Regions from separate parts of the Halomonas sp. G11 genome, predicted to be linked through region 2. Evidence: riboswitches for the same ligand, from Rfam matches in the RefSeq annotation. Region 2 holds a riboswitch; each other region holds the start of a gene.
What was found. A riboswitch is a leader RNA that binds a small molecule or an ion and turns the genes downstream of it on or off. The one in region 2 is predicted to bind thiamine pyrophosphate.
Positions count from the first base shown of each region.

Region 1: another riboswitch for thiamine pyrophosphate. It lies ahead of tenA (thiaminase II); the one in region 2 lies ahead of ADS46_RS15660 (sodium:solute symporter family transporter).
Region 3: another riboswitch for thiamine pyrophosphate. It lies ahead of thiM (hydroxyethylthiazole kinase); the one in region 2 lies ahead of ADS46_RS15660 (sodium:solute symporter family transporter).

Region 1 is NZ_LYXG01000008.1:5,881-9,120, forward strand. It holds gene ADS46_RS04410 (hypothetical protein) at 1-373, opposite strand, end outside; gene ADS46_RS04415 (hypothetical protein) at 479-847, opposite strand; TPP riboswitch at 1,057-1,216, shown strand; gene tenA (thiaminase II) at 1,306-1,974, shown strand; gene thiC (phosphomethylpyrimidine synthase ThiC) at 2,006-3,240, shown strand, end outside.
Region 2 is NZ_LYXG01000041.1:259,786-263,025, forward strand. It holds gene ADS46_RS15650 (CoA-acylating methylmalonate-semialdehyde dehydrogenase) at 1-512, shown strand, start outside; gene ADS46_RS15655 (hypothetical protein) at 575-1,267, opposite strand; TPP riboswitch at 1,480-1,582, shown strand; gene ADS46_RS15660 (sodium:solute symporter family transporter) at 1,572-2,966, shown strand; gene ADS46_RS15665 (diguanylate cyclase domain-containing protein) at 3,014-3,240, shown strand, end outside.
Region 3 is NZ_LYXG01000014.1:19,083-22,322, reverse strand. It holds gene ADS46_RS07905 (DMT family transporter) at 1-480, shown strand, start outside; gene thiE (thiamine phosphate synthase) at 485-1,096, opposite strand; gene thiM (hydroxyethylthiazole kinase) at 1,086-1,895, opposite strand; TPP riboswitch at 1,920-2,016, opposite strand; gene ADS46_RS07890 (hypothetical protein) at 2,064-2,408, opposite strand; gene ADS46_RS07885 (DUF2237 family protein) at 2,516-2,890, opposite strand; gene gloA (lactoylglutathione lyase) at 3,089-3,240, shown strand, end outside.

The sequences.
Region 1 (3,240 bases), on a different contig from region 2:
TTAGTGCTTTCAGGCGAACGAGATCCCAGAGAATGTTTTCCGCAGTACAGTGAGAGCTACCCGCCCACTTCGCTTCCACTGCAAGCATAACCTGCTTGTTAGCTAGATACTCAACTACATAGTCAATCTCCGGTTTTCGACCCTTTTTCGTCGATGAAAGCACCGGATGAGCAAAATTGTTTCTGGCCCTGCAGGCAGTCTGATCGAAGAACGAGGCAAGAATCTCCGAAATGCTGTGCCCGAGATATGCTTCTCCCATTATTGATCCGCGAAAACACAGAAAATCATAATTCATTTTCGCGGACACAGCCTCGGCCATTCGCCTTTGTACAGAGATTTGGCTATTCGGGATCATTTTATTGCTGTCATTCATCTTGGGCTCATAGATAGCACCACATTTTTGAAAATCATAACACCTCCATCATTCGCGGCTAAGAAATGGAGGCTAAGCCACACTGCATTTGTCATGGATAGGATTTCAGTACTCGATATCGCTATCTAATTCCCGCATCGTCTTCCATATTGTATATTTATATGCAGTCGCAACAAGCATAAGTATTATTGCACCTACGCATGATGAAATAGTCAAAACATCCGTAATTGAAACCACTTTTGTTTTTATGACGATACTAGCTATGAGCAGTGCAAAAAATACAATAGCTAATAGGTAAAACCTCACCCATTTCAATAAAATTCGGTAGCCATAGCGGGTTGGACTGCTGTTTCTCTTTTCCGGCTTATCATTTGACGACTTTTCTTTTCCTTTCAACAAAGAGATAATCCCACAGATTATCCCAATCCATGAAGCCGCTATAACAGATATACTTTCGAGCGTCTCTAGAGTCATAATCTCTCGTTGAAGCCTAACTTTGATTATACTCCTCGATGTATAACCTCAAGGAATGTGAGAGTGCATTGAGGTTATACAGCAGCCATAATTAACTCTACCCTATCGACTCTTCTGGTGGCAAAGCCAATTTGGCAGCTTATGCGACTTTCCTCCTCTAATCATCGCCCCTTGCATCTCCCCCACCCGCCTCCTACACTCCACCAACGAACAGCTTGACGGGGTGCCGGTGATATCCGGCTGAGATGGCGCAGGGTCTGTCCTTTTAAGGATGCCAAGCGCTGGTCCCGCTGAACCTGATCCGGCTAATGCACTGCTCATATAACGAGCAGCACGGGTACCGGCGTAGGGATCAAGCGATGGCCATGGCTAGCTTTCTCCCACGATCGCACGCCACCTCTCCGAGCCATTTCCTCGATCTCTCGCCTGCCCTCCGGATCATTACCACCGGAGGCATTATGGGCTACTGCTTTACCGATCTCACCAACGCTTGTCACGATGAATGGCGCGCCTATATCGAGCACGATTTCGTGCGTCAGTTGGGCACGGCGACGCTGCCCGAGGCGTCGTTTCGCCATTATTTAAAGCAGGACTACCTGTTTCTGATCCACTTCGCTCGCGCCTATGCGCTGGCTGCCTACAAAAGCCCCACCCTTGCGGATCTTCGTCAGGCCCATGAAGGCATGAAAGCCATCGTGGATGTGGAGCTGGGTCTGCATGTGGGCTTTTGCCAGGAGTGGGGAATTTCCGAGCAGGAGCTGGCGGAGCTTCCCGAAGCCAGAGCCACGCTTGCCTACACCCGCTATGTGCTGGATACCGGCAGCCGGGGCGACCTGCTCGATTTGCACGTGGCGCTGGCCCCCTGCCTGGTCGGCTACGGGGAAATTGCCAACTGGCTTAACGACCAGCCCACCACGGTGCGCGGCGCGCAAAACCCCTTTGACGCCTGGATTGGCATGTACGAGAGCGAAGAGTTTCAGTCCGCCATGCGGGCGGAGCTCGAATGGCTCAATGCCCGCCTTGCCGACGTTACCCCCGCCCGTTTTGCCGAACTGAGCAAGATCTTCCGCGATGCCACCCGCTTGGAAATCGACTTCTGGCAGATGGGCCTCGACCTCACCAACTAATTCAGCAAAACAACATAAGGAAGCGACCGTTATGAGCAAGACTAGCCACTTTTTAGCCGAAACCGCCCAAGTAGATGCCGCCGCCATTGCCCCGCTGCCGGGCTCGCGCAAGGTGTACGTGGAAGGCTCGCGGCCGGATATTCGCGTGCCGTTTCGCGAGATCACACTCTCGCCCACCAAGACGTCTGCCGACGACGAGCAGAACCCGCCACTGCTGGTCTACGACACCTCCGGCCCCTACACCGACCCCGACGCCCAGATCGACTTGCGTCGCGGGCTCCCGGCACTGCGTCGTGCCTGGATTGAAGCGCGGGACGATACCGAGTTCTTGACCGGCCCCACCAGCGAGTACGGCCATCGCCGCGCCAACGACCCGACACTTGCCCAGCTGCGCTTTGATCTAACCCGTACACCACGCCGTGCAAAAGCGGGCAAGAACGTAACCCAGCTGTACTACGCCCGCCAGGGCATCATCACACCGGAAATGGAGTTTATCGCCCTGCGGGAAAACCAGCGCCGTCAGGCGTTGGGTAATGAGGAAGTGGAGCGCATTCTGGGCCATCAGCACAAAGGCCAGAGCTTTGGCGCCAGCCTGCCCGAAGAGATCACCCCGGAGTTTGTGCGCGATGAAGTCGCCCGTGGGCGGGCGATCATTCCCAACAACATCAACCACCCGGAAAGCGAGCCGATGATCATTGGCCGCAACTTCCTGGTAAAGATCAACGGCAACCTGGGCAACTCGGCGGTGACGTCTTCTATTGAAGAAGAGGTGGATAAGATGACCTGGGGGATCCGCTGGGGCGCGGACACCATCATGGACCTCTCCACGGGGCAGAACATCCACGAAACCCGCGAGTGGATCCTGCGCAACTCGCCGGTGCCCATTGGTACGGTGCCGATCTATCAGGCGCTGGAAAAGGTCAACGGCGTGGCGGAAGACCTCACCTGGGAAGTCTTCCGCGATACGCTGATCGAGCAGGCCGAACAGGGCGTGGACTACTTCACCATTCACGCGGGCGTACTGCTGCGCTATGTGCCGCTCACCGCCAAGCGCGTCACCGGCATTGTCAGCCGCGGCGGCTCGATCATGGCCAAGTGGTGCTTGTACCATCACCAGGAGAGCTTCCTGTACACCCACTTCGAAGACATCTGCGAGATCTGCAAGCAGTACGACGTGGCGTTCTCCCTCGGCGATGGCCTGCGCCCTGGCTCGGTGGCGGATGCCAACGACGAAGCACAAATGGCGGAACTCAAGACCCTGGGCGA
Region 2 (3,240 bases):
AGGAACGTGTCGAACGCTTGATTGGCGCAGGCGAGCAAGAGGGCGCCAAACTAATGGTCGACGGCCGCGGTTGCTCGGTTGATGGCTTTCCGGAAGGTAATTTTGTGGGGCCGACACTGTTTTCCGACGTGACCGCAGACATGACCATCTACCGTGAAGAGATCTTTGGCCCGGTACTCTGCGTGGTCAACGTGGAGACGCTGGACGACGCGGTTGCCTTCATCAATGCCAACCCCAACGGCAACGGCACCTCGATCTTTACCAACTCGGGCTGGGTGGCACGGCGCTTTGAAAACGATATTGACGTGGGCCAGATTGGTATCAACGTACCGATCCCTGTGCCGGTTGCCTATTTCAGCTTTACCGGCTCGCGAGGCTCAAAGCTCGGCGACCTGGGGCCTAACGGTAAGCAGGCGATTGCCTTCTGGACACAGACCAAGACGGTGACCGCCCGCTGGTTTGAGCCCGAAAACGTCTCCAGCGGGATCAACAGCACCATTTCGCTTGGCTGATATTACTCGCCGGGTTGTCGCTTCCTCGGCCTTAAGGGGCCGAGGGAGCGACAATGCGAGGGCTAAAAATCCTGAAACAGCGGTAAGCTTTCTTCCAGCAGCCGTTCAATCGGATCAAGCTGACTTTCGTGCAGCACCAACATCGAGGGCTCTGAGGCAAAATGCTTGCCGGTCGGCACCAGCAGCGCAAACTCACCTTCTTCAAGATGAAATTCGTGCATCTCACGTAATCCATCGGCGGTATAGCACTGCGTACAGCGGTATGCTTCGTCCTCGCCATATACCAGGCGGTGGTACATCTTGAACAGCGTATAGAGGGCCAAACCGCCTTCAAAAGCAGGCCAGCGGGCTGGGATAGTGCGCGTTTCTTCATCCAGCGTTTGCCCGTCTGCCTCGGCATTGGCGATCGCATCGTCAAGTGGGGCTTCCAGCAGGGCGTCTTCATCAGCGGGGAAGGCAACGTTGTCTTTTGAAGCCTGGGTGAAGTCCTTTACGGCGCGTTTGAAGTCGGCCACGGTGTTAATGGCGTAGTCGACATGCTGCAAATCAGCCGGCTCGAAGCCACCATTTTCCCAGCCGTGTATGACACGCAGCGTCATCAAGCCGCGCTCCATGGGGCGTGCCAGCAGCAAATACAGCGCAATATGCAGATGTAGTTGCCGCTCGTCGGTATCGTTTTCAAACGCATTGTAAGGGTCAGCAAACAACGCATGTAGCCTGCCCGGCGTATGTTCCTTGGCTTCTGTATAGCGCATTAGAGATTTCCCTGTGAGCGAACCGTGTCGCTCCGGGCGCACGGTTTCTATAACGTTATTAGATTACCTACTGAGTATGGCCAGCGATGACGCGGATTAAAAGCCCCGGGCGTTTGAAATGCCGGGGGCTTGCGCGTAATGGCATATACTCGCCACTTTACGCTGGCGCGATTCTCGTTGAGAATAATACCTGTTCATGAAGTTCTTTCACACACTGTCGCCAGGGGAGCCTCCAAGAGGCTGAGAGTGCGCTTGCGCTAACCCTGGAACCTGATCCGGATCATACCGGCGGAGGAAGCGCGACATGCCCTACCTGACATTAGCTGCGCTGGCCGCGGCACTCGGCATTTTTATCATACTTGGCCTGCGGGCTCGCTGGGCCGGTGGCACGGTCGATGATTACATTACGGCCCGCAATTCCCAGTCCGGGGCGACCCTCGGGTTATCGTTTCTTGCCTCCGGGATGGGCGCATGGATTCTGTTTGCGCCGCCGGAGATCGGCGCCTTCGTTGGTCCCGTGGCCCTTTCCGGTTATGCCATCGGTTCCGCGCTGCCGTTTATCGTACTCGGTCTTTACGGACCGGCCATTCGCCGCACGCTGCCCGAAGGCAGAAGCATCGCCGAGTTTGCCCAGGCGTGCTACGGCACCAGCGTGCGGCGCTGGGTGTCACTGGTGTCGGTGGCCTACATGTCCTGCTTTTTGGCTGCAGAGCTGACGGCCATTGGGGCGATAACCGCATTACTCTCCGATGTGCCGCCTGCTCTGGTTGTCCTTGGCGTCGCTTTGAGCACGCTTGCCTATACCGTGCTCGGCGGGCTGAGGGCGAGCCTTGCCACCGACCGCTGGCAGGCCTGGCTGTTGATCGCTCTGCTGCTGATCGTCAGCAGTGTTGCCTTCACCTATTTACCCACCCTGCCAGAGGCATCGTCGATGCCGAGCGCCCCGCTGGGCGACGCACTGAGTGTGGCGGTGACACTGGTCATTGCCGTCACGGCGGCGAACCTTTTCCATCAGGGTTACTGGCAGCGGGTGTGGGCCGCGCAGGATTCACGCAGCCTGGGCCAAGGTGCCTGGCTGGGGGGTGGGTTGACCGTCGCCGTAGTGATGATAATAGGCGGCCTGGGGATGCTTGCTGCGATGAGTGGCGTGGCGTTGGGTGAACCGCCAATCCCGTTTTTTGCTCTCCTGGGCAGCGCGCCGTCGTGGCTCGCCATGCTGGCCCTGGTGCTGGCGGTGACACTGGTGGCGTCCAGTGTCGATACGCTGCAGAACGCGATTGCCTCGCTGATCGTCTCCCAGCATGAGCAGCAGGGCAGGTCGCTGACCACGGCCCGCTGGTGGACCGTCGCGCTGATGGTGCCGGTGGTAATCATCGGCCTGCAGGGGCTTTCCGTATTGCGGCTATTCCTGATCGCGGACTTGCTGTGTGCCGCGATTGTGGTACCGGTATTGCTGGGGTTATGGAAACGGATGTCCACCGCGGCGGCGATCGGCGGCGGCATTGCGGGGCTATTAGGCGCCGTGTTACCCGGCTGGATAGCCAGCGGCAGCCTGGCAGCGGGGCTCATGGCGGCGACCTTCCCTGCAGGTATTCCCACCCTGGGGCCTTTCCTCGGTGCGCTATTGGCTTCTTCACTGGTGAGTGTCGGCTGGGCGAAAGTGGTCGGTCACCGGGCGTCTTGGGCAAAGCATGGCTGATCACGTTATGATGGTAGGTTATCGTCTACCATCATGGGCCACAGTCAATGAACTACCCTATTCTTCCCGACGAAGAAGCTCGGCTGGCGGCGCTTTACGAATTGGCGCTGCTGGATACGCCGGAAGAACCCGCATTCGATCGGGTGACCCGCCTGGTCACCCAATTACTGAATGTACCTACCTCGACCGTCACGCTGATTGACGCCAAGCGGCAGTGGATAAAATCTCGTGTGGGGACAGAGCTTCTCGAAACATCACGTAGCGTGGCCTTCTG
Region 3 (3,240 bases), on a different contig from region 2:
GGGGTGTTGATTATTGTTCGTCCTGATAGCGATGCCTTTCAACTGGGCGCCCTGGTGCTGGTGGGGGCGGCGCTGTTCTATGCCCTGATGATGATTACCGCACGCCGCTACGGGGGCCGTGAACACCTTTGGGCGATGCTGTTCTACATGACCTCTGTGCCCCTTATAGTGACGGGGCTGACCCTGCCCTGGGTCTGGCAGACGCCGCTGCCCTGGCACTGGCTGGGGTTTTTGGCGTCTGGCGTACTGGGCGTGGGCGCGACGGCGTTTATTACCCTGGCGTTTCGCTTCGCGCCAGCAGCGATAGCCGCCCCATTCGATTACACCGCCATGCTCTGGGCAGTGCTGCTCGGCTGGTGGTTCTGGGGCGAGCTGCCCGACCTCTGGGTATGGGTGGGCAGCGCCTTGATCATGGCAAGCGGCCTGGCGATTGCCTATCACGACCGGCGAACCACCTTGAAGCGCCGCCCAACGGCCTAGGCTGTTAACGCTGGAAGGCGCGAGCCGCCGCCTCGGGGTCGGGCTGGCCGCAGATCGCCGAGATGACCGCTAGCCCGTCAGCGCCTGCCCGCCGTATCGAAGTCACATGGCTGGCATTCAGCCCGCCGATGGCCACGCTGGGAATCGGGCATTCCTTGATCAAGGAAGCAAGGCCGCCAAAACCAATCGGTTGGGCGTGATCCTGTTTGCTGGGGGTGGCAAAGATCGGCCCGATGCCCACGTAGTCAAGCTGATCAATGGGCGCGTCATGAAGTTGTTCCACGGTGTTGATCGAAAGCCCCAATATGGCCTGTGGCCCCATCGCCGCCCGGGCCTGGCGTACCGTGGTATCGCTCTGACCGACATGCAGTCCGTCGGCCTGACTGGCAAGCGCCACCTCAAGGCGGTCGTTGATGATCAACGCCACCCCGCTACCTGCCAGCAAGGCTTTCAAACGCCGTGCCTGGTCAATCATCTGTGCATCGCTTGCCTGCTTGTCGCGCAGCTGCACCATGGTGACGCCACCGCGGACAGCCTCGCTGACAGTGCGCTCAAGACCATGGTGCTGGCACAGGGTTGCGTCGGTGACCAGATAAAGCGACAGATCAAAGGGCATCGCGGACCTCCCGCCGGGCGAAGTGGTTAAGCGCATCAGGCGTGAGCTGATAAAGCGCGTCCAACAAGGCAACGTAAAAACTGCCCGGCCCCTGGGCGGTCTCCCCGGCACGCTCTCCGGCTGCCGCAAAACACGCCACGGCGGCACTGCTGGCGTTCAGCGGCTCGTCCGGGTTGGCGGCGACAAAGGCGGCCACCAGAGCGCTGAGCCCGCACCCCAAGGTCGTGACACGGGGCATCAAAGGATGCCCGCCGCTGATCGTGTAGCAGGCTTTTCCGTCGGTGACTCTATCCCGTTCACCGGTCATGGCGACGATACACTGTTGCCCCTCGGCCAGTGCCATGGCGGCCGTTACGGCATCGTCGGTGGACGCAGTGGCATCAACCCCACGGCCCTGGTGGGCCAGCCCATCCAGCGCCAGAATTTCAGAGGCGTTGCCACGAATGACGCTGGGCTGAAGGGCTAAAAGGTCGGCGCAGACTTCCTGGCGATAACGGGTCGCGCCCACGGCGACGGGGTCCAGCACCCAGGGCGTGTCGTGTGCGCGAGCGGTGCGCGCGGCAAGCAGCATGGCCTCCGCCCAGGGCGATGAAAGCGTCCCGATGTTGATCGACAGCGCATCGGCCAGCGCGGTGAATTCAGCAACCTCCTGGGTGGCATGCAGCATGGCGGGTGACGCCCCGGTGGCCAGCAGCACGTTGGCGGTGCTGTTCATCGCGACATAGTTGGTGATGCAGTGAATAAGCGGGGTGGTGTCGCGCAGCGCCGTCAAGCTGTCGCCAAAGTTGGGGATGGTCATGAAGTCCTCCCGGCAGGGAGGTGGTGACGGGGCACCACGACTCCCTACGCCGGTATTAGCCGGTTCAGGTTATAAGGGTGCTTCTCAGCCCGTTCGGTGACGAGCGCCCCTGTCGTGCCCCTACTATCCGTGGCTTGGACGAGTCTGTAAAGCCCTGGAAAGGCTCGTTTAACGAAACGAGATGCGCGTTCCGTAGGTGAGCATTTCATCGGGCGTTATGGCTTTCCCCGCCACACCGATCATTTCGTCGCCGCATTGATCGGCAAAGGTAAGCACGCCATGGGTCAAGCCCAATTCACCCAGGGTATCGCGGATTTCGCCAGTACCCAGAAAGGTGCTGACATGCCCCTGGGCATTGGATAAATCGGAAACCCCATTGGCATGGTGAAAGCGCACTTTATAGATGCCGTCCATTGATTCAACCTCCACAATTGGCGAGAAGCCATTGCGGAGCGCCTGGGAAAGCTGCTTCAAGGTGATCTGATCGCCAAGGGTCGTATCAATCGAGGCCATGACCTACTCCTGTGGGATACCCGTCCGGTGGGGACCAACTGATGGGTGTATAAAATTTATAATGGAAGTGTAGGATGTTTGCACAGAATATCCAAGGCGCAACCTCCTCAATGCACGGCATCCAGGGCGTGCTGGCGCAAGGTGTCCAGGCCGATGATGTCGAGGGTCTTCTGATTAGTGCCGGACAGGACGACGGGCGGTGCCAGGCCTACCTCGGCGGCTTCCAGCCAGCGTGACGCGCACAGGCACCAACGGTCGCCGGGCTGCAGGCCAGGAAAGCCAAATTCAGGCCGTGGCGTTACCAGGTCGTTGCCCTGTGCCAGCGAAAAGGCCAGAAACTCCTCCGTCAGCATGGCGCACACAGAGTGAACGCCCACATCATCCGCCCCCACGCGACAGAATCCATCGCGGTAAAAGCCGGTTTTGGGGTCATGGCAGCACGGGGTGAGCGGCTCACCCAGCACATTGAGATCGCGGGCCATAAGGCCTCCTTAGCGCAAGGGCTGGTATTTTGTCAGACTGCCCTCATGATGAAACGATAGACACCGATCATCCTGGTGAACCATGAGGGCGAGTCACGATGGTGGTTAAAGGCTGCGGGTACAGACGGTTTCTCAAGACTGGTAGCCAGGATTCTACAGCCTTGTACAAAGTAACCGATACGTCAAAGGAGATAGTGCATGTCGTTTCAAGGTGAGCAGCATCCAGGGGTTGCCCCGGCACCCGAGCAGACCCAGGGATTCCGTTTGAACCACACCATGCTGCGGGTCAAGGATCCCGAGCGTGCGCTGGCGTTTTATTCACAGGTGTTTGGTATGCAGGTGATGCGTCG